DNA from 2 places in the Pseudomonas sp. TE3786 genome. Region 2 is predicted to be linked to the other one. Evidence: riboswitches for the same ligand, from Rfam matches in the RefSeq annotation. Region 2 holds a riboswitch; the other holds the start of a gene.
The links. Region 2 has a riboswitch for cobalamin ahead of ACVW0Y_RS03740 (TonB-dependent receptor domain-containing protein). Riboswitches for the same ligand answer to the same signal wherever they lie in the genome.
Positions count from the first base shown of each region.

Region 1 (3,475 bases), on a different contig from region 2:
CGATGTAAGGCGCAACGATGGGCACAAGAAAACGCCTGCAATAGATAAGAAAAAACCCGCTGAGGGCATGCCCATCAGCGGGTTCTCAGGCAGCAGCGGCGAATTAAACCGCGTTGCTGCCGGCGAAGCGACGATACAGCCAGGCGCTCAGCAGGCCCAGGGCCGACCAGAACAGCGCATTGGTGATCAGCGAAGCCCAGATGAACTGATGCTCCAGCGCTTGCGGCGCCAGGCTCGAATGCACCTCAGGTTGCGGCGCGCCGATCACATGGGGCACCGCCAACAGCAGCGCACCAACCACTTTCACCGCCCAGTGACGGGCAAATACCAGCAAGGCCAGGCCAACGGCGGTGGCCGTCGCGGTACCGATCCACCAGTACTGCCGCAGCTGCAGATCCGCCGCGGCAGTGCCCGGCAGCTCGGGTGGCAGGCCGAGCGATGGTGCCAGGCAGAAGGTTGCGAAACCGGCCAGGCCCCAGAACAAACCATCACGGGTACGGCCAGGAGCACGCAGGGTGTACAGACCGGCCAGCATCAAGGCGAAGCCGACGGCGACCACCAGATTGCCGCCGGTGGTGGACAGCACGCGCTGCCAACCATCTTCCGGTGCCCAGGCCTCGGCACTATGTTCGTGGGCGTGTTCATGGGCAGCAGCGCCCGCTTCGTGGCTATGCTCGGCAACCACCTGCTCGGTAGCCGGCTCGGCACTCTCGAAGGTCTCGCCCTGCAGAATCAGGGGGGCCACCCAGAAGCTTTGCAGAAGAGTCAGCAACAGGGCAGCCAACAGGCCGGCAAACCCGGCGGTCTGGGCAATACGCTTAATCATCGCAGCTACCCCTTAGTGGCACGGAAACGCGGCACTGTGACGGGTATCGTGGGCAGCGTTATGCACCGCTTCGATATGGGAGAAGCCGGCGAAATACACCAGCATGGCACCGATCAGGCCGGCACCAATCGCCACAACCAGGCGTTGGGATAGCGAGGCGCTGGCCTCGGCAGAATGTGTAAGGGTGCTACTGGACATGACCGTTCCCTCTGAACTGGAAATGAAAACGTAGCAGAAGGGAACGCACGAGGAGCCGAATGCGAGCGCACTCAGACTTCCGGCTTGCGCCCGCCCACCGCGGGTTTTGCCTACTGGTATGAATTCAGGCCGGTCTCCGGGCTCGCGCTGCTGAAGGGTTTCAGCAAGCGCCTACCGTTGCGGGGGCAGCGTCGGACTAACCTCAAAGGGCGCACCGACTTCCCGTTTCACCTTGCGCACGACGACGCAAGACACCTGAAACAGCGCGCTAGGACACCATTTTCGTTGGCAAAGGTCAACGCTCGGTGTTGTGCTCCTATCGAGGCTTCAGCCTCGAGTTTTTGATCTTCGCCTCCCTCGCCGAATTTGACCCATTCCCCGCCACTGCGTAGCCTTGCTCGCTTCGAGGTTCTCCACGCCATTCAGGCCTGGAGCTAAGAGGGAACGCGGAAAAAAACCGCGGCTGCCCCCGCAACTGTGAACGACCTGCTTTCTTCCTATGCCACTGCGCGTGCGGGAAGGCGAAGAAAGCGGCCCGCTACCGGGCCAGGTCGTAAGCCAGGAGACCTGCCTTGAAATGCATTCAACCGGGCGGGGTGATCCGGTAGCGAACGCCTGCTGCGCGCACCCTGCTCGCCGCCGTCCTCGCCGCAGCCCGCCGATCCGATTTCGCTCGCATCACACAGGGCTGCAACCGATGAAAAGCTTGGCCAAACTTCCCGTCACCATCGTCACCGGTTTTCTCGGCGCCGGTAAAACCACCCTGCTGCGCCATATGCTCGACAACGCCGAAGGCCGCCGCATTGCGGTGATCGTCAATGAGTTCGGCGAGCTCGGTATCGACGGCGAAATCCTCAAGCAATGCTCCATCGGCTGCACCGAAGAAGAAGCCAACGGCCGCGTCTATGAGCTGGCCAACGGCTGTCTGTGCTGCACCGTGCAGGAGGAGTTCTTCCCGGTGATGCGCGAGCTGGTGGCGCGCCGTGGTGACCTCGACCAGATCCTCATCGAAACTTCCGGCCTGGCTCTGCCCAAGCCGTTGGTGCAAGCCTTCAACTGGCCGGAAATCCGCAATGCCTGCACCGTCGATGCAGTGATCACCGTGGTCGACAGCCCGGCCGTGGCCGCCGGCACCTTCGCCGCCTTCCCCGATCAGGTGGACGCCCAGCGCCGCGAAGACCCCAACCTCGATCACGAATCGCCGCTGCACGAGCTGTTCGCCGACCAACTGGCCAGCGCCGACCTGGTGATCCTCAACAAGGCCGACCTGCTCAGCGCCGAAGCCCTGGCCGCAGTGCGTGCCGAAGTGGCGGAAGAACTGCCGCCAGCGGTGAAAGTGATCGAAGCGCGCAGCGGTGTGCTGCCGCTGTCGGTGTTGCTGGGCCTGAACTCGGAAACCGAGCTGCATATCGATAGCCGCAAAACCCACCACGACCTGGAAGACCACGAAGAACACGACCACGACGAGTTCGACTCTTTCTCCGTCGAGCTGCCGGAAGTCGAAGAAGCCCAGTTGCTGGCCGCCCTCAACGAGCTGGTGGAGCGCCACGGCGTGCTGCGCATCAAGGGCTTCGCGGCCATCCCCAACAAGCCGATGCGCCTGCTGATTCAGGGCGTGGGCAAGCGTTTCGACAAACACTTCGACCGCGCCTGGCGCAGCGATGAAGCGCGCGCCAGCCATCTGGTGATCATCGGCCAGGAGCTGGACCAGGCAGCAATCAGCAACGAGCTGCGCACGGCGCTGGCGTAACCCCGCCATGCACCTGCTACGCACCCAACCCGGTGGTTTTGTGCCCGCCGATGGCATTGCCCATCTGGCGCAAACCCCTGCGGATGTGGTGATTCTGTGCACCGGCGACTCCCATCTGTCGCTGCTGGCCGCCGCTGCGCAGAACCTGCCGGACCATTACCCGAGCCTGCGCCTGGCCAGCCCGGCGCAGCTACAGAACCATGCCTCGGTGGACCTCTATGTCGAGGAAGTGCTGCAACACGCCAAGGTGATTCTGGTGTCGGTGCACGGTGGCCTGAGCTATTGGCGCTATGGCATCGAACGTCTGGTGGAGTTGGCGCAACAAGGTGTCACGCTGATTCTGGTGCCCGGCGACGACAGCCCGGACCCGGAGCTGAGCACCCTCGGTACCGTCAGCGCCGAACAGGCCGACCGGCTATGGCAGTACCTGCGCCAGGGTGGTGTGGATAACGCGCAGCAGCTGTTCCATTACCTGGCCAGCACCTGGCTCGGCGGTGCTTACCCCTGGGGCGAACCGCAAGCGCTGCCAAGGGTTGGCGTGTACCACCCGACAGCCGCCAAGGCTGGCTTGGCCGATTGGCAAGCCAGCTGGCAGCCAGGTGCCCCGGTGGTAGGCCTGCTGTTCTACCGCACCCATGTGCAGTCGGCGAATACCGCGTTTATCCACAGCTTCTGCGAACACCTGAGCGCCCAGGGCCTGA
Region 1 is NZ_JBSRZF010000004.1:232,331-235,805, reverse strand. It holds gene ACVW0Y_RS07245 (cobalamin biosynthesis protein) at 1-25, opposite strand, end outside; gene ACVW0Y_RS07240 (CbtA family protein) at 104-826, opposite strand; gene ACVW0Y_RS07235 (CbtB domain-containing protein) at 839-1,024, opposite strand; cobalamin riboswitch at 1,135-1,298, opposite strand; cobalamin riboswitch at 1,414-1,613, shown strand; gene cobW (cobalamin biosynthesis protein CobW) at 1,722-2,774, shown strand; gene cobN (cobaltochelatase subunit CobN) at 2,782-3,475, shown strand, end outside.
Region 1: it holds a riboswitch for cobalamin, as region 2 does, so the genes downstream of both, cobW (cobalamin biosynthesis protein CobW) here and ACVW0Y_RS03740 (TonB-dependent receptor domain-containing protein) in region 2, are expected to answer to the same signal.

Region 2 (3,475 bases):
TTCTGTTCACTCAGGTAGTGGTCGAACAGCATGCATACCGAGCGCACCAGCAAGCGGCCCGCCGGCAGTACCTCGATGCCCTTGTCGTTGAGGCTGATCAACCCGTCGCGGGCAAACTGCTGCAACTGCGGCCAGACCTCGGCGAAGTAACCGCGAAACTCGATATTGAAGCTGCTCTCGATCAGGCTGAAGTCCAGCTTGAAGGCGCAGATCAGGTGCTGGATCACGGCGCGGCGGATACGGTCGTCGTCGTTGCACAGCAGACCGCGTTCCACGGCCGACTGGCCACTGTCGATGGCCGCCATATAACGCGGCAGGTCGCTGCTGTTCTGGCAGTAGAGGTCACCCAGCTGGCTGATCGCCGACACCCCCAAGCCCACCAGGTCGCAATGCCCATGGGTGGTATAGCCCTGGAAGTTGCGCCGCAACATGCCGTCTTCCTGGGCCACCGCCAGCTCATCGTCGGGCAGGGCGAAGTGGTCCATGCCGATATACACATAACCGGCGGCGGTCAGCTGCTCGATGCTGCGCTGCAGCATTTCCAGTTTGGCCGCAGGGCTAGGCAGCTCATCGGCGTTGATCCGCCGTTGCGGCATAAAGCGCTCGGGCAGGTGGGCGTAGTTGAACAGGGAAAGGCGGTCGGGCTGCAGCTCGATAACCTTTTCAACGGTGCGGGCAAAGCGCTCGGGGGTCTGCTTGGGCAGGCCGTAGATCAGGTCGATATTCACCGAGCGAAATTGCAGGGTCCAGGCAGCTTCGACAATGGCGCGGGTCTGCTCGAAGCTTTGCAGGCGATTGACCGCCTGTTGCACCTGCGGATCGAGGTCCTGCACCCCCAGGCTGACGCGGTTGAAGCCCAGTTCACGGAGCAGGCCCATGGTCGCCCAGTCGGCTTCGCGGGGGTCGATCTCGATGCCGTAGTCGCCGCTGTCGCCTTCCAGCAGGGTGAAGTGCTCGCGCAGGTGGCGCATCAGGTCGCGCAGTTCGGTATGGCTGAGAAAAGTCGGAGTGCCGCCGCCGAAGTGCAGTTGCTCGACCACCTGGCGGCGGTCGAGCTGGCTGGCGATGCGGCTGATTTCTTCATGCAGACGTTGCAGATAAGGCACTGCGCGGCCACGGTCTTTGGTGATCACCTTGTTGCAGCCGCAGTAGTAACAAATGTTGGCGCAGAACGGCACATGCACATACACCGACAACGGCCGCAGCGCCTTGCGGCTTTCCCCCAGCGCCTGGACCAGGGCATTGCCAGCGACCTGATCGCTGAATTGCAGGGCCGTCGGGTAGGAGGTGTAGCGCGGACCGGGGCGGTCGTAACGGCGAATCAGGTCAGCATCCCAGTGAATGGCTTCGTGCATGGCGGCGGTCCGAGAAGAGCGTGGGCGGCCAGTCTAGGGAGCTGCGACAAAGCGGATCTTGACTTGACGCAAGGCAAGGCCGACTCCCTGGTCAGACTTCACCCCGCGGCGCACCACAAGCGAGCAACACAGCGCCTTGGCGTGACACAAAAGCATGCCGATCTAGCACGCTGAACGAGCGTACCCAGTAGAAAAGCGACATCCACCCGGCAAAAAGCGTCATCGCGCCAACCAGACTCAGCTCGCGGCCAGGGCGCTGGAGCGTTTGGTGCTGGATCAGCACAAAGCAGCCAGTCGGCTGGGCCAGGCAGAGCCCACCCATTGACCACCCCCATGACCTTGTAGGAGCGACTGGGCGGCACTCCGATCAGCCGCGATGCTTGACCTTAAAAGCTTCGCGGCTAAAGCCGCTCCTACGGTTCAATTCTCTGCAAACCTTGACCCACCCTCCCTGCCGCCGTTAGGGTGCGCGGCGTTTATCCACGCAGGTGCGCCGCGCTCATTGAGCCTGGCGTTAAACGGGAAGCCGGTGCGCTTACGAGCCATGCCGGCGCTGCCCCCGCAACGGTAATCGACCGCAGCCTTGCTGCATGCCCGATCGATACACCACTGGGTTTACCTGGGAAGGTGATCGCGGCAAGAGCAGGTCGCGTGAAAACTACGGCGCTTGGTTTTGCCTTGCTAAACCTTCGCTCGCTACGTTTTCACGCCACCTGAAAAGGTCGAGAGCCCGGAGACCGGCCTGTGCGGAGTCGACTGGTGTTGCGGAGGGCAGCACCAACAAGCGCAGGCGCGCTTTCAAGCGCCGTGCTTGCCTATGCCCTCCTCAAAAATAATCTTTTGAGGATCCACCCCATGAAGTACACCCACCTCGCCCTGCCGGCGCTGCTATTGCCCCTGCTCGCCCAGGCGCAAGGCAGCGATGAGGCACTGAAGCTGCCGACCATGGTGATCACCTCCGGCCGCAGCGCCGAACCGCTGGACCAGGCCACGGCCGCCGCTACCGTCTTCACGCGCGCCGATATCGAGCGCCTGCAACCCAGCTCCATCACCGAGTTGCTCACCCGTGTACCGGGAGTGCAAGTGGTGCAGAACGGTGGGCGCGGTAGCAATACCTCACTTTTTATTCGCGGCAGCAGCAACACCCAGAGCCTGATTCTGGTGGACGGCCAGCGCATCGGCTCGGCCTCCGATGGCGGTGCCAGTTTGCAGTTCCTCAGCCTTGAGCAGATCGAACGCATCGAGGTGGTACGCGGTTCGCGTTCGGCGCTGTATGGCAGCGATGCGATTGGCGGCGTGGTGCAGATTTTTACCCGCCGTGGCGACAGCGGCCTGCAGCCGCGCCTGGCGGTCAGCGCCGGCAGCCATCAGAGCTGGCAGCGCAGCCTGGGCCTCAGTGGTGGCGACGCGCAAACCCGCTTCAGCCTCAATGGCAGCCTGGACGAAACCGCCGGAATTGACCGCACCGGCCCCTCGTACGACGCCGACAGCGACCACGACGCGTACCGCAACAAAGCCCTGAGCGTGAACCTCAGCCATCAGTTCAGCGAGCTGCTTGAAGGTGGCGTCAGCCTGTTGGATCAGCGCGGGCGTACCGAGTACGACAGCCCGTTTGGCCGTTTCGACCCCAGCACCTATCAGGCCTACCCCGAGCAGCCCTATACCCACTTCAGCCTGAGCAGCGCCAGCACCTACCTCGATGGCCAGCTCAGCGATGCCTGGAACAGCCGTCTGGAACTGGGCCACAGCGAAAGCCGGCAAAAGACCGAAGACAAACTCAGCGACAGCGTGGGCATCTTCAATACCTACCGTGACTCCGCCAGTTGGCTTAACACCCTGCAACTAAACGAGCAGCACAGCCTGTTGCTGGGCACCGACTGGTTCGAGGATGAACTGCACAGCAGCACGCCTTACAACCAGCAAACTCGCTGGAACCAGGCGGCGTTCGCCCAGCACCGTTTCCAGGGCGAGTGGTTCGCCACCGAACTGGGTCTGCGGCATGACAAGAACCAGCAGTTCGGCAGCGAAAACACCTGGAACGGCGCGCTCACCGTGCCGCTGGGTGCCAGCACTTCGCTGATTGCCTCCTACAGCGAAGGCTTCCGCGCGCCGACCTTCAA
Region 2 is NZ_JBSRZF010000002.1:283,114-286,588, reverse strand. It holds gene hemN (oxygen-independent coproporphyrinogen III oxidase) at 1-1,355, opposite strand, end outside; cobalamin riboswitch at 1,825-2,115, shown strand; gene ACVW0Y_RS03740 (TonB-dependent receptor domain-containing protein) at 2,211-3,475, shown strand, end outside.